DNA from 3 places in the Paraburkholderia sp. GAS199 genome. Region 3 is predicted to be linked to each of the others. Evidence: riboswitches for the same ligand, from Rfam matches in the RefSeq annotation. Region 3 holds a riboswitch; each other region holds the start of a gene.
What was found. A riboswitch is a leader RNA that binds a small molecule or an ion and turns the genes downstream of it on or off. The one in region 3 is predicted to bind cobalamin.
Positions count from the first base shown of each region.

Region 1: linked by a shared signal. The riboswitch ahead of cobW (cobalamin biosynthesis protein CobW) and the one ahead of P3T18_RS16245 (precorrin-3B synthase) in region 3 are both predicted to bind cobalamin.
Region 2: linked by a shared signal. The riboswitch ahead of P3T18_RS07045 (TonB-dependent receptor domain-containing protein) and the one ahead of P3T18_RS16245 (precorrin-3B synthase) in region 3 are both predicted to bind cobalamin.

Region 1 covers NZ_JBNDMM010000012.1:4,845-15,505, reverse strand. Annotated here, with positions in the region: gene P3T18_RS33475 (CHASE2 domain-containing protein) at 1-1,901, shown strand, start outside; gene P3T18_RS33470 (DUF4136 domain-containing protein) at 1,966-2,568, shown strand; gene bluB (5,6-dimethylbenzimidazole synthase) at 2,612-3,268, opposite strand; gene P3T18_RS33460 (cobyrinate a,c-diamide synthase) at 3,252-4,589, opposite strand; gene cobO (cob(I)yrinic acid a,c-diamide adenosyltransferase) at 4,593-5,195, opposite strand; gene P3T18_RS33450 (cobalamin biosynthesis protein) at 5,192-5,626, opposite strand; gene cobA (uroporphyrinogen-III C-methyltransferase) at 5,623-6,378, opposite strand; cobalamin riboswitch at 6,620-6,861, opposite strand; cobalamin riboswitch at 6,953-7,233, shown strand; gene cobW (cobalamin biosynthesis protein CobW) at 7,437-8,549, shown strand; gene cobN (cobaltochelatase subunit CobN) at 8,554-10,661, shown strand, end outside.
Region 2 covers NZ_JBNDMM010000002.1:208,636-219,296, forward strand. Annotated here, with positions in the region: gene P3T18_RS07045 (TonB-dependent receptor domain-containing protein) at 1-1,626, opposite strand, end outside; cobalamin riboswitch at 1,716-1,974, opposite strand; gene P3T18_RS07050 (ATPase) at 2,183-2,551, shown strand; gene P3T18_RS07055 (cell division protein ZapA) at 2,548-2,862, shown strand; RNA gene ssrS (6S RNA) at 2,978-3,159, shown strand; gene P3T18_RS07065 (EVE domain-containing protein) at 3,355-3,813, shown strand; gene P3T18_RS07070 (SIMPL domain-containing protein) at 3,954-4,682, shown strand; gene lgt (prolipoprotein diacylglyceryl transferase) at 4,774-5,679, opposite strand; gene P3T18_RS07080 (LysR family transcriptional regulator) at 5,794-6,789, opposite strand; gene ilvD (dihydroxy-acid dehydratase) at 6,995-8,668, shown strand; gene P3T18_RS07090 (c-type cytochrome) at 8,840-9,181, shown strand; gene P3T18_RS07095 (DUF2486 family protein) at 9,254-9,949, opposite strand; gene P3T18_RS07100 (DNA polymerase III subunit chi) at 10,059-10,475, opposite strand; gene P3T18_RS07105 (leucyl aminopeptidase) at 10,516-10,661, opposite strand, start outside.
Region 3 covers NZ_JBNDMM010000003.1:1,042,663-1,053,323, forward strand. Annotated here, with positions in the region: gene cobJ (precorrin-3B C(17)-methyltransferase) at 1-512, opposite strand, end outside; gene P3T18_RS16235 (precorrin-2 C(20)-methyltransferase) at 500-1,231, opposite strand; gene P3T18_RS16240 (precorrin-8X methylmutase) at 1,232-1,858, opposite strand; gene P3T18_RS16245 (precorrin-3B synthase) at 1,851-3,401, opposite strand; cobalamin riboswitch at 3,495-3,695, opposite strand; gene cbiE (precorrin-6y C5,15-methyltransferase (decarboxylating) subunit CbiE) at 3,791-5,029, shown strand; gene P3T18_RS16255 (cobalt-precorrin-5B (C(1))-methyltransferase) at 5,029-6,117, shown strand; gene P3T18_RS16260 (cobalt-precorrin-6A reductase) at 6,114-6,854, shown strand; gene cobM (precorrin-4 C(11)-methyltransferase) at 6,898-7,626, shown strand; gene P3T18_RS16270 (rhomboid family intramembrane serine protease) at 7,709-9,223, opposite strand; gene P3T18_RS16275 (AraC family transcriptional regulator) at 9,523-10,416, shown strand; gene P3T18_RS16280 (alpha/beta hydrolase family protein) at 10,419-10,661, shown strand, end outside.

The DNA of each region.
Region 1 (10,661 bases), on a different contig from region 3:
GCGCGCTGCCGCTCGACGGTTTGCCGGCGCATCGGCCTTTCGCCAAACGCGAGCCGCCACCTGCACTGACCGCGGTCAGCGCCACACTCCGGACGAGTGCCACCGGCGCTGATGCGCGCGGCACCACGGACGAAAACCGTTTCCTGATTCCGTTCGGCACCAACGCGCAGAACTATCCGAAGCTCAGCTTTGCGAGCGTGCTGGCCGGCCAGGTGCCGGCCAGCGAATTGCGCGGACGCATCGTGCTGATCGGCGTGACCGCGTCCGGCCTGTACGACCGCTTCGCCACGCCCGTCTCGGGCGAGCTGGGTCCGCTGCCGGGCATCTACATTCATGCAAACGTGCTCGACACGCTGCTGACCGGCCGCGAAGTCGAGCCGGCCGAGCCCTGGGTTCTGGCCGTCGCCTCGCTTTTGCCGCTGGCCGCGTTGCTGGCCGGTTTCCTGGTGTTGTCGCCGCGTCGCTCGCTGCTTCTGACCGGCGCGCTGTGCATGCTGGCGGCCGCCGGCAGCGCAGCGCTGCTTTACAGCGCGCGGACGTGGATGTCGCCGGTGCCGGCGATCGTCGGCATGATCGTGGTGTATCCGATCTGGAACTGGCGCCGGCTCGAAATGACGGTGGCCTACCTGCGCGTGGAATTGCAGCGCCTCGCCGACGAACCGCATCTCCTGCCGCAGACGCCGCAGCGCAGCCGCGAGTTCGGCGGCGACGTGCTCGAACAGCACATGGCGCTGATGGCGCAAGCCGCGCAGCGCGTGCAGGACATGAAGCGTTTTGTCTGGGACAGTCTGGACAGCGTGCCCGAGCCGATTCTCGTCAGCGACATACGAGGCGTGGTGCTGATCGCGAACCACGCGGCGCGGGCGCACTTCGCGCGGGTCGAGGCGATGCTGCCGGAAGGCCGCCCGATGCAGGCGGTGCTCGGCGGTCTGACGCTGGTCAAGACGATCGATCGCGGCGCGCCGTCCGACGCCGACGACAACCGGCTCGCCCACGCGCACTGGCCCGCGCTGCTCGACCCCGCGCGCCACGAATTCGCCGCGCTGATGACGCAAGGCGTCGAGGTGCGCGACGCCGACGGGCGCGACCATCTGCTGCGCTATGCGAACTGCACCAACGCCGAGGGCGAAACCACCGGCTGGATCGCCGGCCTCGTCGACGTGTCGGCGCTGCATGCGGCCGAGCGTCAGCGGGAAGACGCGCTGCGGCTGCTGTCGCACGACATGCGCTCGCCGCAGGCATCGATCATCGCGCTGGTGGAACTCGAACGCGCGCGTGCCGAACCGGCGCTCGCGCCCGGCTTGCTGGAGCGGATCGAACGTTATGCGCAGCGCGCGCTGACGCTCGCCGACGACTTCGTGCAACTGGCGCGCGCCGAGTCGCAGGCGTACGTACTGGAGCCGGTGAGCCTGACCGAGCTGACCATCGACGCCTGTGACGAAGTCTGGCCGCAGGCGCACGCCAAACGCATCACGCTGCACACAGAAGGCGGAGACGCGGCGCACTGGATCTGCGCCGATCGTTCGCTGATGACGCGCGCGCTCGTCAACATCCTGAACAACGCGGTCAAATACAGTCCGCCCGACACGCGCATCACGTGCAGCGTCGGCAGTACGCCGGACACATCGAACGCCCGTGTGTCCTGCACGATCCGCGATGAAGGTTATGGCATTCCGGAGGCCTTGCAGGCCGGACTGTTCGAGCGCTTCCGGCGGTTTCACGAAAAGGACCGGCCCGACGTGGGCGGCGCCGGACTCGGCATGGCCTTCGTGAAAACCGTGGTGACGCGTCATGGCGGTGACGTTCACGTCGTCAGCGCGACGGGCAAGGGCACCGCCTTCACCATCGATCTGCCCGCGTGGGACGAGGCGCAAGCCGAGCCACCCGCACAACTGCTTTGAAGAGCGTACCGACATGCACACGCCATATTCCGACCGACCCGCCAGACCTCGTCCACAGCTAACCATGCTGATCTGTGCCGCGCTGGCCGCGCTCGGTCTCGCGGGCTGCGCCGGCTTGAGCGCCGATGTTCACACGACGCCCGCGCCGGTGGCGCTGCAGGGCGAGCGCAGTTATTCGATCGCTCGCATGCCGTCGCAGGATGCGAGCGCGGATCACCCGCAATTCGAAGCCTTGCTGCGCGACGAACTGGCGAACAACGGCTTCGTCGAGTCGGCGGCGCCGTCCGCGCGCTATCTGCTTTCCATCGCGTACGACACGCGTCCGTTGACGGTGAGCGTGGGCGCGGCCGACATGGCGAAGACGGCGGATTGCGCGTATGCATGCGAGCGGCCGCCGCAGCCCACGTTTTCGCTGTTCGGCGGACGCGCGTACCAGCACGCGCTGACCCTGCGGTTTTTCGAGCGCGCCAGCGGCCGCGAGGTCTACAAGGTCAGTGCAACGAGCAGCGATCGCGACGGCGATCCGTTGCACGCCATGCCGGCGCTCGTGAAAAGCGCGCTGGCGAAGTTTCCTTTCGATGCGCCGCCGGACTGGCGCGTCAAACTGCGGGTGACGGAAACGGGCCGCGCGCCGGAGGTGGTGTCGGTGACGCCGCTGCCGCGCTGAACGCGCGGCGTTGCAACGCCGACCAGCCTCGCGCGACGAAGCGTCAGCCGGGCGGCGCGTCTTCGGGCCAGAGGTTGTCGAACACGCAGTCTTCGAGCGGCAGGCGGCTTGCCCAACGCTCGGTTTCCAGCATCGGCTGATCGTAGAACCGGTCTACGTGACCAAGGCACAAAATCGCCACGGGACGCGCGCCCGGCGGCATCCGCAAGAGCGTTCGCACGGCGTCGACGTCGAACAGCGACACCCAGCCCATGCCGAGACCTTCGGCGCGCGCCGCGAGCCACATGTTCTGGATCGCGCACGCGACCGATGCCAGGTCCATTTCCGGCAAGGTGCGACGTCCGAAGATATGCCGCTCGCGGCCGTCCATGAGCGCCATCACCAGCAGTTCGGCGCACTCGCGCATGCCTTCCACTTTCAGCTTCATGAACTCTTCGCGGCGCTTGCCGAGCGCATCGGCCGTGGCGAGCCGTTCCGTTTCGACGGCGGCGTGCAGGCTCTCGCGCAATGTGGGATCGGTGATGCGCGCGATGCGCCACGGCTGCATGTAGCCGACGCTCGGCGCGTGATGCGCGGCGTCGAGCAGGCGGCGCAGCACGGCCGGATCGACCGGATCGGGCACGAAATGACGCATGTCGCGCCGTTCGTGGATCGCGCGGTAGACGGCGTCGCGTTCGGAGTCGTTAAAAGGCTTCGCCATGGAACAGGGCGGCCGTGAAGGCCGGGTTGGAGGGCCAATAGGCATGCATGTACGTCGCCACGATGGCGCCGACGCGGTACACCGCTTCGCCGGGCAAGTCTCCCGGCGCATTGCCGGGCGGCCGGCTCGCGTGACGCAGCGGCGCGAGCGGGGTGCTCAGCTTCGAATAGTGGAAGGTGTGGCCGGTCATCGGACCGTGCAGTCCGTCGATCTGCTGCATGCCGAGCGCGCTGAAGCGCTTCTGCAAGGTAGCGTCGCCAGGCAACAGGCCGAGCATGGACGTGGTGACGCCGTTTGCGTCCGTGAGACGATCGAGCAGATAGAGCATGCCGCCGCATTCGGCCACGAGCGGTTTGCCGGCCTCGGCGTGCGCGTGGATGGACGCCGCGCTCCGCGTGTTGCGCGCGAGTCGGCCCGCATGCAATTCCGGATAGCCGCCCGGCAGGTAGAGCGCATCGGCCGTGTCCGGCACAGGCTCGTCGGCGAGCGGCGAGAAATAGCTGAGCTCTGCGCCGAGCGCGTGGAGCAGCGCGATATTCGCCGGATAGATGAACGAAAACGCCGCGTCGCGCGCAATCGCGATCCGCTTGCCGGCGAGCAAGGGCGGCGGCACGTCGGCGCACGGCGCGCCGAACTCGACGGGCGGCGGCAGCTCCGCCAGCGCGGTGTGCGCGAGCGCGTCGGCGGCGCGTTCGAGACGCGCCTCCAGATCGTCGATTTCAGCGGCCTGATGCAGTCCGAGATGACGATCGGGCAACTCGATTCCGGCGTCGGCGGGAAGATGGCCGCACCAGCGCAAGTCGGACGGCAGCGCTTGCGCCAGCATCTGCGCATGACGCGGCGAGCCGACGCGATTGGCGAGCACGCCGAAGAACGGCACCTGTTCACGGAAATGCGCGAGGCCGAAGGCCACCGCGCCGAACGTCTGCGCCATCGCCTTGGCGGAAATCACGGCGAGCACCGGTACGCCGAACACGGTGGCGAGATCGGCGCTGCTCGGGGTGCCGTCGAACAGACCCATCACGCCTTCGATCAGGATCAGATCGGCTTCGGCGGCGGCCTGCGCGAGCAACGCGCGGCACGCGGATTCGCCCACCATCCACAGATCGAGCGACAGCACCGGCGCCCCGCTGGCGCGCGCAAGAATCATCGGGTCGAGAAAGTCCGGGCCGGTCTTGAACACGCGCACGCGCAGACCGCGGCGCCGGTGATAGCGCGCGAGTCCCGCCGTGATCGTGGTCTTGCCCTGACCGGAGGCCGGCGCGCTGATGAACAGCGCGGGACATGCACCGGCAGCGTTACCCGACGAGGCCGCGGCCATCTGTCAGAACTCCACGCCGGCTTGCGCTTTCACGCCTTGCTCGCGATACGGATGCTTGACGATGCGCATTTCGGTGACGAGATCGGCGGCCTCGATCAGCGCGTCGGGCGCGTGACGGCCGGTCACGACCACGTGCAGCATGGCCGGGCGCGCGTTGAGCACGCCGAGCACTTCGTCGAGCGGCAGGTATTCGTACTTCAGGACGGTGTTCAGTTCGTCGAGAATCACCATCTGGTACTCGCCGCTTTCGATCATGCGGCGCGCTTCGTCCCAGCCTTTGCGGGCGGTGGCGATGTCGGCGTCGCGATTCTGCGTGTTCCAGGTGTAGCCGTCGCCCATCGTGACGAAATCGCATTGCGCGATGGCGCCGAGGAAGTCGCGCTCCGACGTGTGCAGCGCGCCCTTGATGAACTGCACGACGCCAAGACGCATGCCGTGTCCCAGCACGCGCACGGCCATGCCGAAGGCGGCCGTAGTCTTGCCTTTGCCCGTGCCCGTGTTGACGATCAGCAGGCCTTTTTCATGCGTGGCGGCGGCCTGCTTTTTCTCGTGGCCTTCGCGCCGGCGCTCGGTCATGCGTTGATGGGATTCGGGATCGGTCTTCATGGACGGTCCTGTGAAAGATCGGGTTGGAGTTGAGTCGTGGCAATCGCAACCGTGACGTTGCCGAAAGCGGTTTTAGGCAGCGCGAGCGCGACTGTGGCGCCGCACATCTGCGTGGCCGCGAGCACCGCGCAGGGCTCGCAGACGCCGTCCACGCCGAGATGCGTGCGGGCGGCGCAGGACGCCAAGCCCGGCGCGCCGAGGTTCGCCGCGGCGGCAATCTCGGCCCGGCCGAACAGGGTCAACGGCAGCGCGTGACGGGTGCAGAATTCGCGCAGGCCGGCTTCGTCCGATTTCAGATCGACTGTTGCGACGACGCCGACGCCCGCCATGTCGTGCACGCCGAGCGAGCCGAGTGCCGCCTGCACGGCCGCTTCGATCTGCGCGGCACTCGCGCCGCGGCGACAACCGATCCCGACGGTGAGCGTTTTCATTGCGGCTCGCGGCCAAGGTCGTCCACGCGCTGTGTGCGCGGCAAGGCCAGCGACGCCACGCCGCCGATCACGACGATGGCCGGCGAGCCGAGTCCGGCGTGCGCCACGGTGCCGGCGAAATCGCGCAGCGGCGCGAGCGCGTGCCGTTGCTCGGGACGGGTGGCGGATTCGATCGCTGCGCATGGCGTGTCGGCGCTCATGCCGGCCGCGAGCAGCGCGGCGGCGATATCGTCGAGCCGGCGCATGCCCATGTAGATCACGAGCGTCATGCGCGTCGCGACGAGCGCCTGCCAGTCGGGCTCGGCGCTGCCCGCGCCGTGACCGGTCACGAATACCACGCCCTGCGCGTGATCGCGATGCGTAACGGGAATGCCGATCGCGGCGGGTGCCGCGATGCCGGCCGTAATGCCGTTGATCACTTCGACCTCGACGCCGGCCTCGTGCAGCGCCTGCTGTTCCTCGCCGCCACGGCCGAACACGAACGGATCGCCGCCTTTCAGACGCGCCACGCTGCGCCCGGCCTGCACATGCGCCAGCATCATCGCGACGATGCCCGCTTGCGGCGTCGACGGATGACCGCCGCGCTTGCCGACGTAGACCACCTGCGCGTCGGCGCGCGCGAATTGCAGCACGTCGGGATTCACCAGATCGTCGACCAGCACCACGTCGGCTTCGCCGAGCGCGCGGCATGCCTTGAGCGTCATCAGTTCGACGTCGCCGGGACCGGCGCCGATCAGCCAGGCGCGGCTCATCGCGGCGCGCATGGCACGCGCCATGTCGTGACAAGGGGAAGAGGTCGGACCGTGAAGACGGCCCAGCGGAAATAAGAGGTCATGCAGCACGACAGATTGCACACGCCGGCGCCGCCATTCGCCGCGAAGTCGTCGAACACTCATCGAACTGAGCATTTCGCGGGCGAACGGGTGTGCCGCAACGTGTTCCAGCGCCTTCGCATCCGTCCCTCGCGGATTCCGGCGTCCGGCAGCGTGGGGTTCGCCGCCTCCGCGTCTGGCCGGTATCCGGGCTGGCGGCCTCATGCGCTTTGCCTTCCCGTCCGGTTCGCCGGACAGTGGCATTGCTGAAAACGCATGCGCGTGGCCAGACTGTCGAGCCTGGCGACGCAGGTCGCTTACCGTTGCGGGGACAGCACAGGTTGAGCGCGCAGCGCGCTGCCTGTTTCCCGTTTAACTGCGCATGCGAACGCATGCGCGGGCACCAAACGCGCGCATACGATAGCACACGGGATGCCTTTGAAGTACCCCGCGCGGCACGCTCCCGCCGACGTCCGGACGCCCGTGTTTCCTTGACGTGGCGGGGTGGCGAGCCTAAACTCGCACGCACTTTGGTGCTCGTGTGCGCGCTTTGCGCGTACGCAGTTAAACGGGAAACAGGGTGCCTGTCGCGCGAGCGGCCGGCTCGACCTGTGCTGCCCCCGCAACGGTAAGCGAAATGCGGTGCTGCTGGATTTTTCAGCGCCGCGGAGCCGGCTTCGATGTCCACGCGCAAGGCCGCGTCGGCATATCACCACTGGACGAGAAATCACTCGTCCGGGAAGGGGAAGCGGCGCTTTCGCCAGCCCGGATACCGGCCAGAGAAGCAATGACGAACGCCGCGGGGATGCGGCGTCGCGCTCATGATCTCATTCCTGTTTTTCGTTGCTCCGGCAACGCCGTTTTTCGTCCCCGTGCGTGAATATGCGTTGGCACATTTGTGTAGGCGCATTCGAGCTGCCGCAGGGCGAAAGCCGTGTATGCCGACCGATGCCTCGCACGCGGACGCGAACGTGCCACTCCTACGGATGGACACTACGATGCAAACTCAACTGCGCAAGATTCCCGTCACCATCGTCACGGGCTTTCTCGGCAGCGGCAAGACCACGCTGCTGCGCCACATTCTTCAGCATGCGCAAGGCAAGCGCATCGCGGTGATCGTCAACGAGTTCGGCGAACTCGGCATCGACGGAGAAATCCTCAAGGGCTGCGGCATCGGCTGCGACGAGAACGGCGTCGAGACGGAAGGCCAATTGTATGAACTGGCGAACGGCTGCCTGTGCTGCACCGTGCAGGAAGAGTTTTTCCCGGTGATGGAAAAGCTCGTCGAGCGACGTGGCGAAATCGATCACGTGCTGATCGAAACCTCGGGTCTTGCCTTGCCCAAGCCGCTGGTGCAGGCATTCAACTGGCCGCAGATCAAGAACAGTTTCACCGTGGACGCGGTGGTGACGGTAGTGGACGGTCCGGCTGCAGCGAGCGGCCAGTTCGCCGACAACCCGGTCGCCGTGGACGCGCAACGCAAGGCCGACCCGAATCTCGATCACGAATCGCCGCTGCACGAATTGTTCGAAGACCAGCTGTCCGCCGCCGATCTGGTGATCCTGAACAAGACCGATCTGCTCGACGAAGCGCAGCAGGGCGCGGTGGAAACGCTGATTCGCGAAGAGATTCCGTCGCAGGTGAAGATCGTGCGCGCGCATCTGGGCCAGCTCGACCTGCACACGCTGCTCGGTCTCGAAGCGGCGTCGGAGGAAACGATCCATCTGCGCCACGATCACCACGGTTCCGCCGAGGACGCCGATCATCACCACGACGAGTTCGATTCGGTGGTGGTGCAGGCGAACGCGAGTTCGCGCGAAGCGGTCATCGCGGCGTTGCAGTCGCTGGTGGAAAGCAACACGATCTATCGCGTGAAGGGTTTCGCCGCCTTGCCGGGCGCGCCGATGCGCCTCGTGATTCAAGGCGTGGGCCGCCGTTTCGACAGCTATTTCGATCGACGCTGGCAAGCCGGCGAACTGGAGCGCATCCAGCATTCGAGCCGCTTCGTGCTGATCGGCGAAGACCTCGACCAGGCCGCGCTGCAACGCGCGTTCGACGCTGCGCTGGCCGCCGCGCTCGCCGTGCCGTCGAACGAAGCGCAACAGGCCTGACGCCATGCATCTGCTGCGCACGACGCCGGGCGGTTTCGTCGACGACACGCAAGGCGTCATCCGCATCGATCAGCGGCCTGCCGAGATCGTCGTGCTCAGTTCCGCCGACACCACGCTGTCGCTGCTCGCGAGCGTGGTGCCGCGACTCGGCGACGGTTTTCCGAGCGTGCGTCTGGCGAACGTCACGTATCTGCGGCAACCGGCGTCCGTCGACTTTTACGTCGACGACGTGTTGCAGCATGCGCGCGTCGTGGTGGTGGATCACCTCGGCGGCGAGGCTTACTGGCCGTACGGCATCGAGCAGGTGGTGGCGCTCGCCGAACGTAACAAGCAGACGCTCGCCATGTTCTCCGGCGATCTGCAGGAAGATCCCAATCTGCTCGCGCGCAGCACGGCCGACGCGGCGCTGTGTCATCAACTGTGGCGTTATCTGCGCGAGGGCGGTCCGCAAAACGCGGAGGCATTCCTGCGCTGTATCGCGTTCCTCGAATTCGGTCACGGCCGCGAACCGGCGCCGCCGCGCGTGCTGCCCGCTGCCACGCTCTACCACCCGCAACTCGACACGCCCACGATTGCCGACTGGCAGGCGCGCTGGCGCGAGGGCGCGCCGGTCGCGGCGATTCTGTTCTACAAGGCGCATCTGCAGGCGGCCAACACGGCCGTGTTCGACGCGCTGATCGACGCGCTCGACGCGCAGGGCCTCAACCCGCTGCCGATCGCGATCACCTCGCTAAAAGACGCCATGAGCCGCGACGTGGTGCAGCAGTTGTGCGCGCAGCACGAGGTCGCGCTGGTGCTCAATACCACGGCCTTCGCCGCCTCGGCGATCGACGATCCCGAGCCGCTCGCGCTGGCCGGCGACGCGCCGGTCCTGCAGGTGATCCTGAGCGGCGGCAATCGCGAAGACTGGCTCAAGGACAATCACGGCCTGAATTCGCGCGATATCGCCATGCATGTCGCGCTGCCGGAAGTGGACGGACGCATCATCACGCGCGCCATCAGCTTCAAGGGGCTCGCCTATCGCTGCCCGCACACCGAAGTGGACGTGGTGCGCTATCAGCCGGATCAGGAACGGATCGGTTTTCTGGCCGAGCTGAGCCGCCGCTGGTGCCGCCTGCGCACGCTCGACAATGCGGAGAAAAAGCTCGCGCTGATTCTCGCCAACTATCCGATGAGCGAAGGACGCATCGGCAATGGCGTCGGTCTGGATACGCCTGCTTCGGTGGTCGGCATTCTGTCGGCCTTGCGCGATGACGGCTATCGCCTCGCCGGGCTTCCCGCGGACGGCGACGCGCTGCTGAAAAAACTGACCGAAGGCGTGACGAACGATCCGGTCGTGCGCGATCTGCGTCCCGCCTTGCAAAGTCTCGCGCTCGACGATTATCTGACGCACTTCGCGCGGCTTCCGGCCGACGCGCGCAACGCGCTGAACGCGCGCTGGGGTCCGCCCGAACAGGACCCGACCTTGCGGCGCGGACGCTTCATGATCGCGGGCTGGCGCTGCGGCCAGGTGTTCGTGGGAATTCAGCCTTCGCGTTCGCGCGAACAGGGCGACTACGCGAGCTATCACGACGCCGAGCTGGTGCCGCCGCATGCGTACCTGGCGTTCTATTTCTGGCTGCGTCATCAGTTCGGCATCGACGCGGTGGTCCACGTCGGCAAGCACGGCAATCTGGAATGGCTGCCGGGCAAGAGCGTCGCCTTGAGCAACGCGTGCTGGCCCGATCTGATTCTCGGGCCGATGCCGCATCTGTATCCGTTCATCGTCAACGATCCCGGCGAGGGCAGCCAGGCGAAGCGCCGCGCGCAGGCGGTGATTATCGATCACCTGATGCCGCCGCTGACGCGCGCCGAGAGCTATGGTCCGCTGCAGGATCTGGAGCGGCAGGTGGACGAATACTACGAAGCGCTGATGGTCGATCCGCGCCGCGCGAAGCTGCTGCGGCGCACGATACTCGCGACCATCGTCGAACACCGTCTGCATGAGGAGCTGAGTCTCGCGCAACCGTCCGGTGAAGACGACGAAGACGTGCTGCTGACGCGGGTCGACGCCTGGCTGTGCGAGTTGAAGGAAGCGCAGATTCGCGATGGCCTGCACACGTTCGGACAGTC
Region 2 (10,661 bases), on a different contig from region 3:
GACCGGATTCTGCAGCGTGAGCGACGCGCGCACGTCCGTCTTACCGACGTGACCGCTCCACGATCCTTCGAGCCCCTGCACCTTCGCATGCCCGACGTTCTCGGCGACGTAGATGCCGGGCGTCACCTGCTGGTAGTCGATCAGATTCGAGTAGCGTGTCTGGAAAGCACTCAGCCGCATCACGCCCAACGCATTCGACGCGTACTGCAATGCTGCTTCGACCGAATGACTGCGCTCGGGCTGGATCGATGGATTGCCGCTGAACGGATAGTACAGATCGTCGAAGCTCGGCGCGCGGAACGAATCCGAATAGCTTGCGGTTGCCTTCCAGTGATTCGTGATGTCGAAACCGTAGCCGAGATAGTAACTGTTCGCTCCGCCGAAATCGGAATACTGATCGCGCCGAACGTTGGCCTGAATCTGGTTGCGTCCGAAGCGTCCCGTGTAGCCGACAAAGCCGGAATCCACGTGACGGTCTGGCGCGGCGAACGTGTCCGAGTCGAGCGTCTGATCGAGATGCTCGTAGCCCACCTGCAGTTTCTGCTGCGCGGCGAGCGCGAAATCGTTCTGCCATGTGTACTGGCGATTGTCGGTATCGAAGCGGCCGTTGTAGACGCCGTTGGTGTTCGACACGCTGCGATCGTCGCCTTCGGAGACGATGAAGTGCGTGGTCCACCAGTCGGTGAGCTTGCCGTTTGCGAACGCCGACACCTGGCGCACCTTGCTGGACAGATTGTTCAGATCGGTCGGCACGCCATACGCGTTGTCGTAGCTGTTGTTGCCGTTCGACTGGAAATACGTGACGCCTGCATCCCACTTCTCGCTGAACTTGTGACGCAGCGATGCACTGATGCTCTCGTTCAGATAGCCGTTCGCATTCGGATTCGCGCCCGGCGCTTCACGCGGATTCAGCGAGGAAAAGCCATCGTCTTTCGAGCGCGCGAGCGAGATGCTGAAGGTCGTGTTGCCGTCTTTGTCCAGCGCGCCGTTCACGCCCGCCTGCTGCGTTTGCGTGTGATAGCTGCCGTAGCCGAGCGAGAAATTGAAGCGCGGCGGATGATCGCCGCCGTCTTTCGTGAAGACCTGCACCACGCCGCCGATCGCGCCCGACCCGTATAACGCCGACACGTTGCCGTTGACCACTTCGACGTGATCGACCTGATCGAGCGGAATCTGCGCGAGTTGCGACGAACCGAGACTCACCGAATCGACACGTACGCCGTCGATCAGCACGAGCGACTGAGTCGACGACGCGCCGCGCAGAAACAGGCTGGTCGTGGAACCGGGACCACCCGTGCGGGATATCTGCGCGCCCGGTGCGAGTTGCAGCAGACCCGGCAGATCGGTAGCGGTGGTGTCGGCGATATCCTGCTGGTCGAACAGCGTGGTCTGTGGAATGGCGTCGGCAAGCGGTTGCGGACCGCGTTCAGCGGTGACCACGAGCGGCGACAGTACGACGGATGACTCAGCGACGGAAGACGCAGCGACCGACGCGGCCGCCGGTGCAGCGTCCGCTGCGGAAGACGACGGCGTAGCGGACGCATCAAGCGCGGCGGCCTGCGCATGCACGACGAGCGGCGTGCTCGCAAACGCGAGCATCGCCGCACGAGCGATGGGGGACAACATGGAGTGGTATTCCTGTGGATAGCGTGCGCGGCCCGCTTCCCCGCAGGCCGATGCGTAACGAGGCGCCCGCACTTTAACGTTTGCGCGGTGACGACACTCTCCCTCTGGCCGGTATCCGGGCTGGCGACACATCGATCCCGCCTTCCCACGCGTGACGCGCAGTGGCACACTCGCACGTTCAGCTTCGAACATGCGGTTGGAATCGACCTGCATGTGATGCGGTCGCTTACCGTTGCGGGGGCAGCGCAGGTTGGCGCGTTCGGCAGAAATGAACGGCGCGCCCTGCTTCCCGTTTAACTGCGCACACTATGAAAAGCGCGCGCGGGCACCAGAGAACGATCAGTTTATGAGCGCCCTCCCGACCCGTCAAGAATCGTCAAAACGTGTTCGTGCTGTTCTGTAAAACGCAGGTTATTGTCCGATGCATGAGTGGTTTTTCATCGTAAGGTCCATAAAATGCCTGCATAAAGCGATGTTGTTACGTCTCGAAACGAGACAATAGTCGGAACCTGCGATATTCCGCGCTAAAATGCGATGTCTTTAGAGGACGCAGCACATGCTCACCGAACTCGAATCACTTTCACAGAATATCGGCAAGCTGATCGCGATCAGCCAGCGGCACAACGAAGCGCGTCTCGCGCTCGAAGAGCAGCTTGCGCAATCGCGCGCCGAGGCCGAAGCCACGCGCACCGAACTCGCGTTGTTGCGCGAGGAGCGCGATGCGCTGCAAGCGGAACGCGACGCCCTGTCGGCAAAAATCGACGACGCCCAGGTGCGCCTGAATGCGATCATCGAGAAGCTGCCGCGCGCTCGCGCGCACAACGAGCCGGACAACCAGCTCGATCTGCTCGAGCCCGCGCAGCAGGAGCTCGCGCACGAGGTCAATGCCGATAGCGAAGCCACCCGCCACGGAGAAAATGCATGACCACCAAGCAGATCGAAGTATCGATTCTGGGCGTACCGTACCGGCTCGCCTGCTCGCCGGAAACCGAAGGCGCGCTGCTTGAAGCAGTGGCTCGCGTCGACGCGGAAATGTCGAAGATCCGTAACAACAGCAACGTGCGCGGCACGGATCGCATTGCTGTCATGGCTGCGCTGTCGCTGGCATCGGAACTGCTTAAGCTTCAATCGAGCGTGCGGCACGGAGAAGCATTTCCCGCTGAGGAAATCCGGCGTACAATGCATCAAATGAACGAACAACTGGGTACTGTGATTCAGCAGTACAGCATGCAGTAAGCGGTCTGCACTGAGTACCTAAACAGTTTCAAGCAACCTGTCCTGAGACAGGTTGCGAATTCAAGTGAGGTGCGTGAGCGAAGTCTCGGGCAAACGTTTGAGTTCAACAGGTCAAGCTTCCCTGCCTGGTTCGCCAAGGTCATATATTCCTTGAACCAATGCCATGTGCACGGTTGCGGAAATTTGTAGCACGGGTGTGCGCGTCACTCTGTCTGATGTACCCGAAGTGCTGCTAACTGCGACCAATTCTGAACCCCCGGTTCAGGATGCCGGCCTAGCGGCTAAGGCGGGGACCTTATTCAAAACGGCATCGGACTTCGGTTCGGTGCCGTTTTTCTTTTGGTGCTGCGTTCGGTGCTGCGTTCAGGTACCGCGTTCGGTGCTACGTTCAGGCGCCGCGTTTTTTCTGCGTTCTTTTGCTGTCGGGTTTTTAGCGTTGCGTTTTCAGGGACCTTCGCGGGAACATCAACCTCTCCACGTTCTATTCGATTCATGCGCTACTGGCTAATGAAGTCCGAACCGGACGAAGCAAGCATCGACCATCTCGCCCATGCACCGCACCGCACGTTGCCATGGACCGGCGTGCGCAACTATCAGGCGCGCAACTTCATGCGCGACGTGATGCAGGTCGGCGACGGCGTACTCTTCTATCATTCGAGTTGCCCCGAACCGGGCATCGCGGGTCTCGCCGAGGTGTCGTCCACCGCGTATCCGGACCCCACACAATTCGACAAGAAGAGTCCGTACTACGATCCGAAGTCGTCGCAGGAAACACCGCGCTGGCTGCTCGTCGACGTCGTATTCAAAAAGAAAATTCCGCTGATTCCGCTCACCGCTCTGCGTGAGCATGAAGAACTGAAGGACATGCGCGTGCTGGCCAAAGGCAACCGCCTGTCCATCACGCCGGTGACCGAAGCCGAATGGCGCTTTATCACGAAGCAGCTTGTCTGAGATCGAGGTAAGCGTCGAATCCGGGAACCAAGCGAAGGTTACAAGCGCCTAACGGACTCGCAAACGGGACTTGCAAGCGCCGTGCCATTGCGCGGCGCATGTCCTGTTCGTGCGCAACCGTTCAAGCAAAGGGTCCAACAATGAAAAACAACACCGCTCGTGCACTGGCGCTCGCTCTCGCGTGCGCTGCACCCGCCGCGCTCGCGCTGACGCCGGTCATGGCTCGCGCGCAAACCGTCACGCAGTATCAGCCTGCCGGCGTGCTGTCGCTGAATGCGCAGGCGAGCGCCGAGGTGCCGCAGGACGTGGTCGACATCACGCTGTTCTACGAGCAGGAAGCGAGCGATCCGTCGGCACTCACGTCCACGCTCAATCAGCGCGCAGACGCCGCGCTGCAAAAAGCCAAGGGCGTGAGCGGCGTCACGGCGCGCACCGGTTCGTTCTCGATCTATCCGTCCACGGATCGCGACGGCCGCATTTCCGCGTGGCGCGGCCGTACCGAGATCGTGCTGGAATCGCACGACTTCGCTGCGGCATCGAAGCTCGCCGGACAGATGGCATCGATCATGCAGGTCGGTAACGTGCAATTCTCGCTGTCGCCGGAAGCGCAACGCGCGGCCGAGCAGAAGCTCACCGGCGAAGCCATCAAATCGTTCCGCGACCAGGCGGCTTCGTCGGCGCAGGCGTTCGGTTACAGCAGCTATTCCATCCGCGAGGTAAACGTGGGCCACAACGGCGTCATGCCGCGTCCCATGATGATGATGAGCGCGCGCGCCATGGGCGCCGACGCAAAAGCCGCGCCGGTACCGCTCGAAGGCGGGACATCCACGGTCACCGTCAACGTGTCCGGCTCGGTGCAGATGAAGTAATCAGCGGAATCGAGCGGGACTACGCGCAAAAAAAACGCCACGGCATGCCGTGGCGTTTTTGCGTTTGTTGTACCGACGTGCGGTATGTCGTTCAGTTCACGCCCACGGCCTGCGCCGGTTCACGACGCGCGCGCCGATACGACCAGACCAGCATACCGATGCCCGCGAGAATCATCGGCAGCGAGAGCCATTGCCCCATCGAAAGACCCATGGCGAGCAAGCCGAGGAAGTCGTCGGGTTCGCGCGCGAATTCCACCGTGAAGCGCGCGAGGCCGTAGCCGATCAGGAAGACCGCGGAAATCGCGCCCATCGGCTTCGGTTTGCGCGAGAAGAAGAACAGCACGAAGAACAGCGCGACGCCTTCGAGCGCGATCTCGTACAACTCCGACGGATGACGCGGCAGCATGTGATATTGCGCGAACACTTCGTTCAGATGCCATTGCGCGGCAAGATCGGGATGCTTGCTGAGCCACACCGCGTCGTCCGGTGCGGCGCCCGGAAACAGCATCGCCCACGGCGCTGTCGGGTCGGTCACGCGGCCCCACAGTTCGCCGTTGATGAAGTTGCCGAGGCGCCCTGCCGCGAGCCCGGTCGGCACCATCGGCGCGACGAAATCGGTCACTTGCAGCCACGAGCGTTTGCGTTGATAGGCGAACAGCACCATCGCGAGCGTCACGCCGAGGAAGCCGCCGTGAAACGACATGCCGCCTTCCCACACCTTGAAGATGTCGAGCGGATGCGCGAAGTAAAAACTCGCCTTGTAGAACAGCACGTAGCCGAGGCGGCCGCCGAGAATCGTACCGAGCACGCCGTAGAACAGCATGTCGTCGATGTCCTTGGCGGTCCAGCCTTGCGCCGCGACATACGGCAAACGCAGGCGCAGACGGCCGACGACGATCGCCGCGATGAACGCGACGAGATACATCAGTCCATACCAGCGCACAGCGAGCGGCCCCAGATGAATGGCAATGGGGTCGAAATTCGGGTGAATGAGCATCGTGTTGTTATGGGCAGTTCAGGTTCAGAAGCGAAGACTTGCTTGCAGGTTAATGTGCGGTGCAGCGGTATGCGCGACGTAACGAAGCAAACCGGCGCGAGTGACGCGGCGACACTAGCCGCGCGCCCCCGCCGTTTGCGCTTCGACCGTGGCCGCATGCGCACGTGCGATGTCGATAAAGCCCGCCAGCACCGGACTCACCTCCGCCGTGCGCCAGACGAGCCCGGTTTCGATTGCCGGCACCGATTCCCGCAACGGACGATACACCACACCGGTGCGGCGCAGATTACGCAGCGATTGCGGCACCAGTGCGACACCCATGCCGGCGGACACGAGGCTCACGATCGTTTGCATCTGGATCGCCTCCTGTCCGACGCGGGGCGCGACACCCGCCACGCCGTAGCAATCCATAATGATGTCATAAAAGCCCGGCGCCAAACGTCTTGGGAAGATCACGAGCGGTTCGTCGGCGACTTCGCGCAGGCTGATCGGCGCATCGAGCCACTCGGGCAGCGCGCTGTCCGGCGCCGTCCCGCGGGCTTGCGCGCTGCCCTCGATGCGCGCCGCCATGTCGGTCGACATCGCGATCACCAGCGGCTCGCGAGCAAGCGGCAGCCACGATAGCTGGGTCAGGTGACGCGACGGCAGCGGCGCGATCACGAGGCCGGCGTCGATGCGCCCGGCAACGAGTTCGTCCACCTGGACGTCGCTGGTGGCCTCGGTCAGTTCGAGGCGCACCCGTGGGTAGCGCGCGCCGAAGTCGCGCAGCAGCAGCGGCAGCAGGCCGTAGTCCGCCGTGGACACGAAAGCGAGCGGCAGCACGCCCGCCTCGCCGCGCGCGAGACTTTGCGCCAGCGGCCGCAAACCTTCCGCCGCGGCCAGCAATCTTTGCACTTCCGGCAGCAGGTCGGCCCCCACGGGCGTCAGTTCGACCGAGCGCTTGGTGCGCGCGAACAGTTCGACTCCCAGCGTTTCTTCGAGCGCGCGGATGGCCTGCGAGAGCGGCGGCTGCGTCATGGACAGGCGCGCGGCGGCCCGCCCGAAGTGCTTTTCTTCGGCGACGGTGACGAAATAGCGCAACTGGCGCAGGTCGGGCGTGACGGGCAGCATGATTAATACATTTTACGACCTAATCGAGCCTGAATAATATATTGGACACGCGTTTGGCAAAACTGCATCCTTGCGCGACGCGCCCGACCTACACTGGACTGATGCAACCGGCGGCCCGTCGCCGGCCGTCCAGGACAGCACCCGCAAACCGCCCGATACTGACGTACCCAGGCACGGCTCAAAACAAAACAGACTGGAGTTCCCCATGGCATACAACCGTCGTTCGAAGAACATTACGCAGGGCGTGGCGCGCTCGCCGAACCGCTCGATGTACTACGCGCTCGGCTATGAAAAAGCCGACTTCGACAAGCCGATGATCGGCATCGCCAACGGCCACTCGACCATCACGCCCTGCAACGCCGGTCTGCAGCGTCTGGCCGACGCAGCCGTCGCCGCCGTCAAGGCGTCGGACGCGAATCCGCAGATTTTCGGCACGCCGACCATTTCGGACGGCATGTCGATGGGCACCGAAGGCATGAAGTACTCGCTGGTGTCGCGCGAAGTGATCGCCGACTGCGTCGAGACCTGCGTGCAAGGTCAGTGGATGGACGGCGTGATCGTGATCGGCGGCTGCGACAAGAACATGCCGGGCGGCATGATCGGCATGCTGCGCACCAACGTGCCGAGCATCTACGTCTATGGCGGCACGATCCGTCCGGGTAACTGGAAAGGCGTCGATCTGACCATCGTGTCGTCGTTCGAAGCGGTGGGCGAATTCACGGCCGGCCGGATGTCGCAGGAAGATTTCGAAGGGGTCGAGAAGAACGCATGCCCGTCCACGGGCTCGTGCGGCGGCATGTACACCGCCAACACCATGAGCTCGTCGTTCGAAGCGCTGGGCATGTCGCTGTTTTACTCGTCGACGATGGCCAATCCGGATCAGGAGAAGGTCGACTCGGCGGCCGAATCGGCGCGCGTGCTGGTCGAAGCGGTCAAGAAGGATCTGAAGCCGCGCGACATCGTCACGCGCAAGTCGATCGAAAACGCCGTGGCCGTGTTGATGGCCACCGGCGGCTCGACCAACGCCGTGCTGCACTTTCTCGCCATCGCGCACGCGGCCGAAGTGGAGTGGACCATCGAAGACTTCGAGCGCATGCGCAAGAAAGTGCCGGTGATCTGCAACCTGAAGCCGTCGGGCCAGTTCGTGGCGACCGACCTGCACAAGGCCGGCGGCATTCCGCAAGTCATGAAGATCCTGCTCGACGCGGGCATGCTGCACGGCGATTGCATCACCATCACCGGCAAGACGATCGCGGAAGAACTGAAGGACGTGCCGAGCAAGCCGCGCGCGGACCAGCAGGTGATTTTCCCGATCGACAAGGCGCTGTACAAGGAAGGCCACCTGGCCATCCTGAAGGGCAATCTGGCGGAAGACGGCGCGGTGGCCAAGATCACCGGCCTGAAGAACCCGGTGATCACCGGGCCTGCCCGCGTATTCGACGACGAGCAAAGCGCGCTCGAAGCGATTCTCGCCGACCGGATCACCGCCGGCGACGTCGTGGTGCTGCGCTATCTCGGACCGAAGGGCGGTCCGGGCATGCCGGAAATGCTCGCGCCGACGTCTGCGATCATCGGCAAGGGGCTCGGCGAAAGCGTCGGCCTCATCACCGATGGCCGCTTCTCCGGCGGCACGTGGGGCATGGTGGTGGGTCACGTCGCGCCGGAAGCCTTCGCGGGCGGCACGATCGCGCTCGTGCACGAAGGCGACTCGATCACCATCGACGCACACCAGCTGCTGCTGCAACTGAATGTCGACGATGCCGAGTTGCAACGCCGACGCGCCGCGTGGCAACAGCCGAAGCCGCGCTACACGCGTGGCGTGCTGGCCAAGTATTCGGCGCTGGCGCTGCCGGCGAACAAGGGCGCGGTGTCGGGCTGAACGCGGACCGGGTGTTGTGCGTCGTGCGTCGGATTGATCGAACCTGATCGAGCCGGCGCGAGGCGCGTCGAACTACGTAAAAGCGCTAAGGGGCGTACGGGAAACCGTGCGCCCCTTTCCTTTTATAATGCGTGCACCACGAGTCGGGCATTCGAACCGACGGAGACCATAATGAAATCAATGTCGTACGCAGCGCGTGTTGCGATGGCTGTGCTCGGCGCCGCGATGTGCGCCGGCAGCCCCGCCGCGCATGCCGAAGCGGCGGCCGGCCTCGCGCTCGCCCAGCAGCAGAATTGTATGAGTTGTCATTCGGTCACGCGCCCGTTCATGGGACCGGCGCTGCATGACGTCGCAGCAAAATATGCCGCGCGCGAAGATGCCGCCACCTATCTCAAGCACAAGATTCTGGATGGCAGCACGGGCATCTGGGGCATGGTGCCAATGCCCGCCAACACCCAACTCACGCCCGACCAGGCGAGCGCGCTGGCAAGCTGGATCCTGACGCTCAAGTAACGGTCCGGGCAACGCCCAAATGCGCGGATACGCCGATAGCGCCGCGTGTGTCGCGGCGTCAGGCTGTCTCGCTCAATGACCCGCGCGGCGCGCGATCTCTTCCGCCACCGCTTCCCGCACCCATCCGGTCATTTCCGTTTCCAACGCCAGCGCCACTTCACGCGTGATCTGGTTCACGAGCCACGCCGAGTGCTCCTGCAAGGCTTCGCGACAGCGTGCCTCTACGATGCCGCGCCCTTCCCCGGTCAGAAACCCGGCAAAGCGGCCACGCAGACGTTCGGCGATGACATCGGCGTCGAGGTCGGCATGCGCGTGCGCCTGCGCTTCGTATTCGATATCCGGCGGCACGATGGCGCCCGCTTCGGGCGGCGCGGCCGGCTCGGCGCGATCGAACACGCCGGCGGACGTCGCCAGCTCCGCGTGCTGGACCTGCTCGTGCGCATGGCGCGGCTCGGCGTGAGCATGTGGGCGAGCGCGTTTCTTCGCATGACCGTGCTCGCCGGCGTGAGCCGGTGGCGTATGGGCAGGTGTGGAAGGGGAGACGGTCTCGACCTGGGCGGGCAAGGGCTCCGCCGCGAGAAACGGCTCCGGCGACTGCGACGGTGCGGGCGCGAAAACCGGTTCTGTCGATTCCGCCAATGGGCCGGCGCCGTGTACCGGCGCGGCGTCCGAGTCGCCCGGCTGGGCGGGTTGACGCGCCTGCGCGGCGTTGCCCGGTACGAGAATCTCGTGCAGGACCGGGATCGAGTTGTCGTGGGGATCGGACACGTGCACTCTCCGTGTTTGAGTCGAAGCAGGACAGGCAGAACGGGCGCGGACTGCCCCGACAGGGTGGAACGTAAGACGAAGCGCGGCGCGGCCTCGCGCGCCAAAAGCGTCAGCCGCCCTGCTTGTAGTTGTTCAAAGCATAGCCGCGATCGCGATAGAAGCGATAGCGTTCGCGACCCGCCGCGAGTTCCTCGTGTGCGTTACCGACCACTTCGAGCAATCTTTCGAAGCGCGCGAATTGCGCCGGCACGCTCGCGCCGAGGTTGAGCAGCACCTGATAATGCGGTACGTCGTCGAGCTTCGAGGCCAGCACGATCGGCGTTTGCGCGGCGAGCGGCGTGCCCGCCATGCAATGCGGCACGAAATCGAGCGGTGAAAAGGTCCACAGCTGTTCGTCGAAGACCCGCAAGCGCTCGGGTTCCGCCAGCACGATAGTGGGCTGGCCCGCCTGATACGCCTTGCGGATCAGGCGGCACGCATACAGCAGCGAATCGCCGACGTTCGAGTGAAAATCGATTCTCGTCATCGGCGATCCTGGCTCACAGCCGCTTTACTGCAATGCGTCATTATGCGCCGCGGCCGTCAGCGGCCCTATCGATCAAGAACTGCGCGAGCAGCGGCACCGGACGACCGGTCGCGCCCTTCGCCGCGCCGCTCTTCCAGGCCGTACCGGCGATGTCCAGATGCGCCCACGGGTACGCTTCGGTGAAAC
Region 3 (10,661 bases):
GCTTCGCCTTCGATACGCGTGCTTTCGCCCGCCAGCAGATCGGAGACGAAACGCTTGCCTTGCGTGATATCCGCGAGTGCGTAGCCGTCCGGCGGATTGAGCACGCAGGTGCCGAAGCGTAACTCGCCGCTGGTCGTGATCGCCGGACTCACGGCCAGCGCGGCGGCGATTTCGCGCGCCATCACGTTGACGCCCGCGAGACCGCCGAGCAGCGGCACGACCGCGCTGCCGTCTTCCGCGACCGCGAGCACCGGCGGCTCCGCGCCTTTGTTCGACAGCGACGGCGCGAGGCAACGGATCACGATGCCCGCTGCGCACAACGCCACCACCGGCACGCCGCGCCCGTACAACTCGCGCAGATGCGCGCCGAGTTCGTGATACGGCACGTCGGCCTCGACGCGCCCCTGCAGTGCGTGCACCTGAGCGCCGGGATAGCGGCTCTGGATGCGCCGCGCCGTGTCGAGCGCGCCCGCGCCGAGAATCACGATGGCGGGCGGCGTCAGCCTTGCCATTTTTCCCCCGGCACCACGAGCAGCGAAAAATACGGCGACGCCATCGGATCGACTTCCGCGAGCGGCACGATGCGCTGGTTGCCCATGGTCGCGCGCTCCACGTAAAGCGCGCGTCCGGCGAGACCGAGTTCGCCGAGCACGCGCCGCACCTTGTCGAAATTGCGGCCGAGTTTCATGATGACGGCGGCATCCGCGTCGGCGAGACGACGGCGCAATTCGTCTTCGGGCAACACGCCCGACAGCACCGAGAGACTCTGGTTGCGATACACGAGCGGGGCGCCGAGCACCGCCGCGCCGCCGAGCATCGAACACACGCCGGGCACGACCTCGGCTTCGAAGCGCGCGGCGAGCCGGTCGTGCAGATACATATACGAGCCGTAGAAAAACGGATCGCCTTCGCAGATCACCGCGACGTCGCGGCCTGCGTCCAGATGGCCGGCCACGATTTGCGCGGCGGTGTCGTAAAAGTCCGCGATGATCGCCTCATAAGACAAAGGCGGTTCGAGCGCTTCGGTGGTCACCGGATAGACCAGCGGCAAATGCTGCTGCGCGTCGTGCAGATGCGCCTCGATGATGCTGAACGCGTTGCCTTTCTTGCCCTTTGCCACGAAGTACGCGACCACGGGCGCGGCCTTCAGCAGACGCAGCGCCTTGAGCGTGATGAGTTCCGGGTCGCCGGGACCGACACCGAGTCCGAACAGACGTCCTTGCACCGTCATTTACTCGACCTCCGTGGCGAGCGCGTTGACCGCGGCAGCCGCCATCGCGCTGCCGCCGCGTCGTCCGTTGACCACCACGAACGGCACGCCGCGGCTGTCGGCGGCGAGCATCGCTTTCGATTCCGCCGCGCCGACGAAGCCGACCGGAAAGCCGAGAATCAGCGCGGGCCTGGGCGCGCCGGCGTCGAGCATGTCGAGCAGATGGAACAGCGCGGTCGGCGCGTTGCCGATCACCACGACGCTGCCGGCGAGATGCGGGCGCCACAATTCGAGCGCCGCGGCCGAGCGGGTGTTGCCGAGTTCGCGCGCGAGCGCGGGCACGTCGGCATCGGTCAGTGTGCAGATCACCGGGTTATCGGCGGGCAGCCGCGCGCGCGTGATGCCCTGCGCGACCATGCCAGCGTCGCAGAGAATCGGCGCGCCTTGCGCGAGCGCGGCGCGGCCCGCTGCGCCCGCGCCCGGCGAGAACTGCAGGTCGTCGATCACGTCGACCATGCCGCACGCGTGAATCACGCGCACCGCGAGTTTTTCGAGGTCGGCGGGAATGCGCGCGAGGTCGGCCTCCGCGCGGATCGTCGCGAAGGATTGGCGATAGATCTCCTGACCGTCGCGAATGTAATCAAGCATCTAAAGGGCTCCGGGCCAGTTGTTCGAGCATGGCGGCAGCCTGTTCGATCGTGAGTTGCCGCGCGACGGATGCGCCGAAATCTGGCGAAGCGTCGCCCGGCGAGGTGTCGCCCAGCGAGGCTTCGCCCGGCGATGTGTCGCGGCGATAAAGGTCATACATGCCGGGTGAGACGGCCAGCAGTGTGTAAGGCGCGCAAGCCGCCGCCGCACACGAACGCGAGCAGCCGCTCAGGTGGACTTCGACGCCGTCGGGCAGCCGTGCTGCCACGCGCAGCGCGTCGGCCTTGGTGTCGGCGTGGCTTTTGACGCAGCCGGCCGAGCCTGCGCAGGCGATCACGCGCGCGAGCGGATCGCCGGCATCGCAAGCGAGACCGAGTGCTTGCAACGCGTCGAGCACGGCGCCTGTCGACTCACGCGCGACGTCGGTCAGCAGCACGCTTTGCCACGGCGTCATGTGCAGCGTGCCGTCGCCGTGACGATGCGCCAGCGCGGCGAGGCCACGCAAGGCGGCGGCGTCGAGGCGTCCGAGCGGCGGCTGACCGCCGACGTGCCACCTTTGACGCATGTGCCACCTGTGCAATTCGCCGGCCGCGCGCTGTGGATGCGCGCCCAGACGAAGCGTGGCGTCAACTGGCGTGGCGCGTTGCCAGGTGGCGAGCGCGGGGTCGTGTGTCAAAGGAAAATCGAGGTAACGCTGGGCGTGTTGTAAAAGCGCGTCCGGCGCATGGGTCGCCAGCAGGTGACGCATGCGCGTTGCGTCAACCGGTGCGAGATCGAGAAACATGTGCAGCAACGCGCGAACGACAGCCACGACTTGCGTCGGCAGGACGGCAACGAGCGCGGCGCTGCGCGGATTCATGACGGCGGCGACGACGTTGCAATCCGGCGCGCAGTCTTGCCCGAGCCGACCGGTAGCTTTCACGGGCGTCCCGTCGCGCGAGTCAGGATCGCGCCGCGTAGCCGGCGGCGGACCACCCGCGAGACCGAACACGAAGCGCACGCCGTCTTCGCCTGGCGTGGCCGCGATCCAGATATCGTGTGGATGATCGAGCCTCGCGAGCGCTTCGCCGCCGTCGAGCAGCAACGCGAATTTCGGCGACAGCGCCGCGAAGCGCGCATCGCCTTGCAGCAAGGCGAGCAGGTCGGCGCACAGGTCGCGCGTGTCGAACAGGCAAGCCGGATCGCGTCCGGCGAGCGGACTGAGCATGACGTTGCGCACGTCGTCGGCGGCTGCGGTGAAGCCGGACAGCGGGCCAAGCTGCGCATCCAGCAACATGTCGATCAACGCGCTTTCGTGTCCTTCGCGCACCCCGCGTATCTGCAGGTTGGCGCGGTTCGTCACTTCCACGACACCGGCTGCGTGCTGCTCACTGGCAGCGGCGACCGCTTCGGCCTGCGCGGCGCTCAGCACGCCGCCGGCCAGCTTGATCCGGCAGATGCCGCCGTCGCGCGCCGACACGATGCGCAGCAGCCCCGGGCATGCCGAGGGCCGCGGCGCGAGCGCAGCGTCGGATCGGGTAGTGGAGGGCGCAGCTGGATTCAAGACGGACACCGGGTTGAGCGTCGCGCGACGGCCCGAGCCGCCCGCAAGGCGGGCATGGCTGCGGCATCGGTACACCCCGCCCGATGTAGGCTGGCACGAACAGTCTGGCCGGCAGGTCTCCTGGCTCGCAGGTCGTGGTCCGCCGCTGCCTTCCCGGTCATCGCGATTCGACATCGCGATGCAACCAGTGGCGCGGAGCGCAGGCGGACTCGCTGCATACAGTTGCGGGGGCAGCCACAGTGACGCTGTGTTCCCTCTTCGGCCCCGAAGGGCACCGGCGGCTGTATTATGCCTTTTTTCGAACAGCACAACGAGCTTGGACGCTTTGACCAGCGCGGCACAGCGCTTTATTTAGAGATACTTTGACGTTACGGAACGAGGATGGATGCATGCCGGCGTGGCTGACAGTGGTGGGCATAGGCGACGACGGCTTTGCCGGTTTGGGAAGGCCCGCGCGGCGTGCTTTGCTGGAGGCGTCGGTGGTGTATGGCGGCGAGCGGCATCTGGAGATGCTGCCGGCGCGGCTCGCTGCGCGACGCGCGGCATGGCCGCGTCCGTTCGATCTCGCGCCCTTGCTGGCCGAGAGAGCGGGACCGGTGTGCGTGCTGGCGAGCGGCGATCCGATGCTGTTCGGCGTGGGCGCGACGCTCGCGCGGCAATTGCCGGCGGGCGAGTTGCGCGTATTGCCGGCGCCGTCGTCGGTGTCGCTGGCGGCGGCGCGGCTCGGCTGGCCGTTACAGGACGTCGCCACGGTGTCGCTGGTGGGCCGTCCGTTGCCCACGCTCAACGCGTATCTGCACGACGGCGCGCGCATTTTCGTGCTGAGCGCGGACGGCCGCACGCCCGCGGCGCTCGCCGAATGGCTGAACGCGCGCGGCTTCGGCGCGACGCGCATGATCGTGCTGGAACATCTGGGCGGTGATTCGGAGCGCCGCGTCGACGGCCGCGCCGATCAATGGTCGGCCGGCGAAACGGCCGCGCTGAACCTGATCGCGCTCGAATGCCGTCACACGGCGGGCGCGCCGCGTCTGCCGCTCACCGCCGGCTTGCCCGACGACGCCTTTCGTCACGACGGCCAGCTGACCAAGCGCGACGTGCGCGCCATCACGCTCGCGCGCCTCGCGCCGACGCCGGGCGAGCTGCTGTGGGACGTGGGCGCGGGCAGCGGCTCGATCGGCATCGAATGGATGCGCGCGCATCCCACCTGCCGCGCCATCGCAGTCGAAGCCAACTCGGAGCGGCAGCGTTTCATCGAACACAATCGCGACGCGCTGGGCGTGCCGGGTCTGCAACTCGTGGCCGGCCGCGCGCCCGACGCTCTGGACGGCCTGCCCGTGCCGGACGCGGTGTTCATCGGCGGCGGCGCGACCGCGCCCGGCGTGCTCGACACCTGCTGGGCCAGCTTGCGCGAAGGCGGCCGGCTGGTCGCCAATGCCGTCACCTTGCAGGGCGAGTCGGCGCTGGCCGCGTGGCGCGAGCGGCATGGCGGCACGCTCACACGTATAGCGCTGGCCGAAGCGCAGCCGCTCGGCGGCTTCGATACCTGGCGTCAGGCCTTGCCGATCACGCTGCTGGACGTCACCAAACCGGCCGCCGCGCCGAACGCCGATTCTTCCCCGCAACCGTAATGCGCGACGAAACGCCCGAACAGCCCGCGCCGCTCCGCAGCGGCTACACGACCGGCAGTTGCGCCACTGCGACCTCGCTCGCGGCGGCGCGTCTGCTGCTCGCGGGCGTGGTCAGCGACGTGGCGGAAATCGTGTTGCCGAAGGGGCAACTCGTGCCGATGCCGCTGGTGTTCTGCCGACGCACCGACGATGGCGCGGAAGCCGGCACCGTGAAAGACGCCGGCGACGATCCCGACGTCACGCATGGCGCCGTCGTGTTCGCGCGCGTGCGTTTGCTGCCGCAACCGGGCGTGGTGTTTCGCGCGGGACCGGGTGTCGGCACGGTGACGCGCGCGGGCTTGACCTTGCCGGTCGGCGAGCCGGCCATCAACCCCGTGCCGCGCCGGATGATGACCGAACATCTCGCCGAACTCGCAACGGAGCACGGCTACGCGGGCGGCTTCGAAGTCACGGTCGGCGTGGAGGGCGGCGAAGCGCTGGCGCTGAAAACCATGAACCCGCGGCTGGGCATACTCGGCGGCCTGTCGATACTGGGCACCACCGGCATCGTGCGGCCGTTTTCGTGTTCGGCGTATATCGCGTCGATTCACCAGGGCATCGACGTCGCGCGCGCCAACGGTTACACGCATCTCGCGGCCTGCACCGGCAACGCCAGCGAAGATGCGATGCGCGCGCACTACGGTCTGCCCGATATCGCGCTGATCGAGATGGGCGACTTCGTCGGCGCGGTGCTCAAGCACATGAAGCGCGCGCCGGTCGAGCGCCTGAGCGTGTGCGGCGGCTTCGGCAAGCTGAGCAAGCTCGCTGCCGGCCATCTCGATCTGCACAGCCGTCATTCGAGCATCGACCTCGACAGCCTGGCGTCGTGGGCTGCACAGGAAGGCGCCGACGCCGACCTGCAGCAGGCCATTCGCGGGTCGAACACGAGCCAGCAAGCCGTGGCGTTGGCACACGCGCGCAACGTGCCGCTCGCCGATATCGTCTGCGCTCACGCGCTTGCCGTGGCGCGCGACATCGTGCCGCCGCAGGTCGAGATCGAGATGTTTGCGATCGACCGCGCCGGCACGCTGATCGGACGGGCGCGATGATGCGTCAGGCACGACGCGCGCTGCTGCTGGGCGGCACCGGCGACGCGCTGAAGATCGCGCGCCAGCTTGGGCCCGGGCACGTGTACAGTCTCGCCGGGCTGGGCAAGGTGCCGGACGATCTGCGTTGCACGGTGCGCGTCGGCGGTTTCGGCGGCAGCGATGGCATGGCGCGCTATATCGAAGCGGAGCGCATCGGTCTCGTGATCGACGCCACGCATCCGTATGCCGCGCAGATCAGCGCGAACGCGGTGCACGCGAGCCGCGCGGCGCGCGTGCCGTGCTGGGCGCTGCGTCGCGAAGGATGGCAGCCGCAGGCCGCCGACGACTGGCGCATGGTCGGCGATTGGGCCGAACTCAGCGGCGCGCTTGCGCCTTTCGCGAAGCCGCTTTTCACGCTCGGCCGTGAACCGCTCGCGCATCTGGACGAGATTCCGCCGCATCAGTTCTGGACCGTGCGCTGTCTCGATCATGAAGAAGGCAACTCACGCGCACGCATTCTCGCGGCGCGCGGGCCGTTCACGCTGGAAGGCGAGCGCGCGCTGTTCCGCGCAGAAGCCTTCGACGTCGTGGTGAGCAAGAACAGCGGCGGCAGCGCCACCGAGGCGAAACTCGAGGTCGCGCGCGAACTGGGCTTGCCGGTGGTGATGTTGCGCCGTCCCGTGCTGCCGGACGTGGACCGCGAATTCGCACAGGTGTCCGAAGTTTTGCAGGCGCTCGGCGAGTTTTCTCAAGCATGAAGCGAAGCTGAAAAGCGATCGAAACGAATCACGGAGTCAGGCAATGACGGTGTTTTTTATCGGCGCGGGTCCCGGCGACCCGGAGCTGATTACGGTGAAGGGACAGCGTCTCGTGCGCACTTGCCCGGTGATCCTGTACGCGGGTTCGCTGGTGCCCGCTGCGGTGCTTGAAGGACACAACGCGCAGCAGGTCGTCAACACGGCCGATCTCGACCTCGATCAGATCGTTGCTTTGCTCGGCGACGCGCATCGCAAAGGTCAGGACGTCGCGCGCGTGCATTCCGGCGACCCGTCGCTTTACGGCGCGATCGGCGAACAGATCCGCCGTTTGCGCGAGCTGGGCATTCCCTATGAGATCGTGCCGGGCGTGACCGCAACCGCCGCCTGCGCCGCGGCGCTCGGCTGCGAACTCACGTTGCCCGAGATTTCGCAGACGCTGATACTCACGCGATTCGCGAGCAAGACGACCATGCCCGAAGGCGAGCAACTCGCCGACCTCGCACGTCATCGCGCGACCATGGCGATTCACCTCGGCGTGCGGCACCTGGCGCGTATCGTCGACGAATTGCGGCCGCATTATGGCGGCGCGTGTCCGGTCGCCGTGATCTATCGCGCCAGCTGGCCGGACGAGGAGAAGATCACCGGCACGCTCGACGATATCGTGGCGCGCGTGCAGCCGAGCAACATCGAACGCACGGCGTTGATTCTGGTTGGCCGCGTGCTGGCCGCCGAAGGTTTCGCCGATTCGACGCTGTACGCGAAAGACCTCTGATCTTCGCAGTCACAGCGACGGTGACACCGGCGCCTCGCGGCGTCGGCCGTGCAGAAGCCGCCTGTTCAAGGAAGGCCGGCCGCTACAGGACCGGCACGGCGTTCTGCTCGGCGTACAGCTTCGGGCCGAGCTTTTTCATCAGGTCAGCCTGGACATGCGCGTCGCTGATCAGCGCGCGTATCGGGGCGAGGGTTTCCGCGTCGACATCCTTCGTATGCGAAAGTATCAGTGCCACCGAGCGGTCGAGCTGCCGGTTGTCGTCCAGATAGCGGAGCAGGGCTTGACGGAACGGTTCGCGCGGCGAGCCGGCGGGCAGTTTCGTGTTCTCCACCGCGGCATGCAGCGCGTCCCACTGCGGCACCGCCTCGACGATCAACCGGTTGGACAACGCATCTCGCTCAAGCTGCGAGCGCAGCCGCATATGGCTGAATTCGAGCTGATCGGCCCGTGCTGTGCGTTGCGCCGCGCTCACATCCGCGAGCACTCTGCTGAACGCGATTTCCTCGCGCTTTTCCGCGCTGAAGTGCAGCAGCGGATAGCTGAGAGCGGCAAGCGTCACACACGCGGCAACCCATGACACGATCGCGCTCCTGCGCGAATGCTGCGCGCGCGCCTGCATATCGAGCGGTCTCGCCAGCAGCACGCCGATCAGCATGCCGCCGAGCAATCCGCCGACATGCGCGGCGTTGTCGATGACCTGTCCCGTGGCGGCATGCTGATGCAGGCCGCCATACAGGTTGAAAAGGATGAAGGCCCACATGGCGGTGCGATTGCGCGCGGCGATCGACGGCGGCAATTCGCGGCCGAACCGCAGCACGAACACCAGCAGACCGCCTGCTACACCGAAGATTGCTCCGGACGCGCCCGCGCTGTTGAGCGCCGGATGCGCGAGCAGGCTGCCGATACTTCCGGTCAGGCCGGCGAATACATAGAGCGCGAGAAAACGCAGATTGCCGTACAGACGCTCCGTAGTGCGGCCCAGCGCGTACAGCACGATCATGTTGGAGAACAGATGCATCAGGCCGAAATGCACGAACGCGGCAGTGAGAAGACGCCACGGTTCGCCGTCGAGCGTGAAGCCGGCGAGATTGCTGCCCCATGCGAGCGCGCTCAGCGTGTTGACGCGCAGCAGGCCGGCGCCCGTCACGGCCATGGCGAGGAACACCAGAACGTTAAGCGAGATCAGCGTATGCGTGACCCAGGTGCTCGGCGTGACGGCGGCGAGCCGGTCCTTGAAGGTGTTCAGCGCGACACGCGCGGCCGCGAACTCGGGTGTCATGCGCACGGGCATCAACTCGACGATGCCGCGCATGTCTTCGATACTGCGCAGGCTCAGCACGACGCGTTCGACCTCGCCGTGTTCCGTATGCACATCGAATGAAAGCGTCTGGTCGGCCACGGCGATGTCGAAAATCTGGTCGCCGGGAATGCTGCGTTGCGCGCCGTTGTCCGAGCGGCGCAGGATCATGTCATGATCGGAAAACGACAGCTCGCCTTTTATGCCCCAGGCATAGCGACTGGCGGAGAACAGGCCTGGCTTCCTGGCGGGTTTGATCGAGTAGCGCAGCGCGAAGTGGGGCGCGCGTTGCCGGTCCACGAACGGGGACGCTCCTGCAGCGTGGCCCGGCGCTGCCAGGATGGGTTGCATACGATCCATATGATCGCCTTCTCTCTATTTTTTCTTGGGATGACGCATCGGGGGCGTCGCGACATTCTGATTCGCCTGGCCGCCAAATTCAAGCGCTTATCGGTCGAAGCGTTGAATGCTGAGCGCAGACGGTCTTGCGAGCCGGGGTCGGCGCCACGATGCTGACGGTGAAAGTCACGAAGCGGCCGATCGGCGAAATTGGCAAGCTCTGCACCGTTTTCCGGCCGCGAGGCCGCTATCCTAGTGCGATGATGAAGCCCAGCACCGAACGTGATTACCGTCGACGGATCGCTCGCGTGATCGAGGCGATCCTGATCGAGCCCGGCGCGCCGCATACGCTCGACAGCCTGGCGGAAGTGGCGCATCTGTCGCCGTATCACTTTCACCGCATCTACCGTGCACTGGCCGGCGAAAGCGTGGTGGAGACCGTGCAAAGCCTGCGTCTCGCGCAAGCCGCGCAGCGTCTGACCGACGCGGCGGCGTCCGTCACCACGGTTGCGCACGACGCCGGCTACAACAGTCCGCAAGCCTTCGCGCGCGCGTTTCGCGGTTTTACCGGCGTGACGCCGAGCGAGTTCAGGGCGCGTCAGAAGCATCTGGCCGCGCCGCTGGACGACACGCAACCGGCTGGCGGGCCGACCTCACCCGAAGCGCCAGATCATGTGTTGCCGCGCGTCGAACTCACCGAGGTCGCGCCGCTCGACGTGCTGTGTTTGCGCCACGAAGGACCGGTCGCCACGATCGGCCAAAGTTTTCGCGATCTGATCCATCTGCTGCGCGATACGCCGCTTGCCGACGACGGTCAGCGTATCGGCATCTGCGTACGCGATCCGCAGGCGCGCGAGCGGTTTCGCTATATCGCGGGTGTTGCGGCAACGGGTGCTGCGGCCAGTCCGGATGGAACACTGCCCACGGGTGTCGAGTCGTTGCGGCTCGAAGGCGGCCTGTATGCGGCGCACCGGCTGGTCGGCCCGTATGCGTTGATCGCCCCCACGTTTCGCGCGCTGTATCAGGGCTGGCTCCCGCACAGCGGCTTCATCCGCGACAGCCGTCCCGCGCTCGAGCTGTACCGCAATCATTGCGTTGCGGGCGTGCCGCACGAGTGCGTGACGGATCTGCTGATTCCTATCCGCGAGGAATGACCATGCTTCGTGATTGCTGGAGGGCCGCCGCGTGTGTGGCGGCGCTGTGTGCGTCGGCGTGTCTGCCGGTGCCGGCGGTTTCTGCTGCGTCCGCTGCTTCTGCCGAATCGGCTTCCGCCGACGCGGCGCGCTGGCACGTCGGCGAGACCGCGCGCGTGTTTCATCCGGCTGCCGTGCGTCACTGGCGCGGTGCGAAGACCGAAGCGCTCGTCACGCAGGTCTGGTATCCCGTCGATGCCGATGTG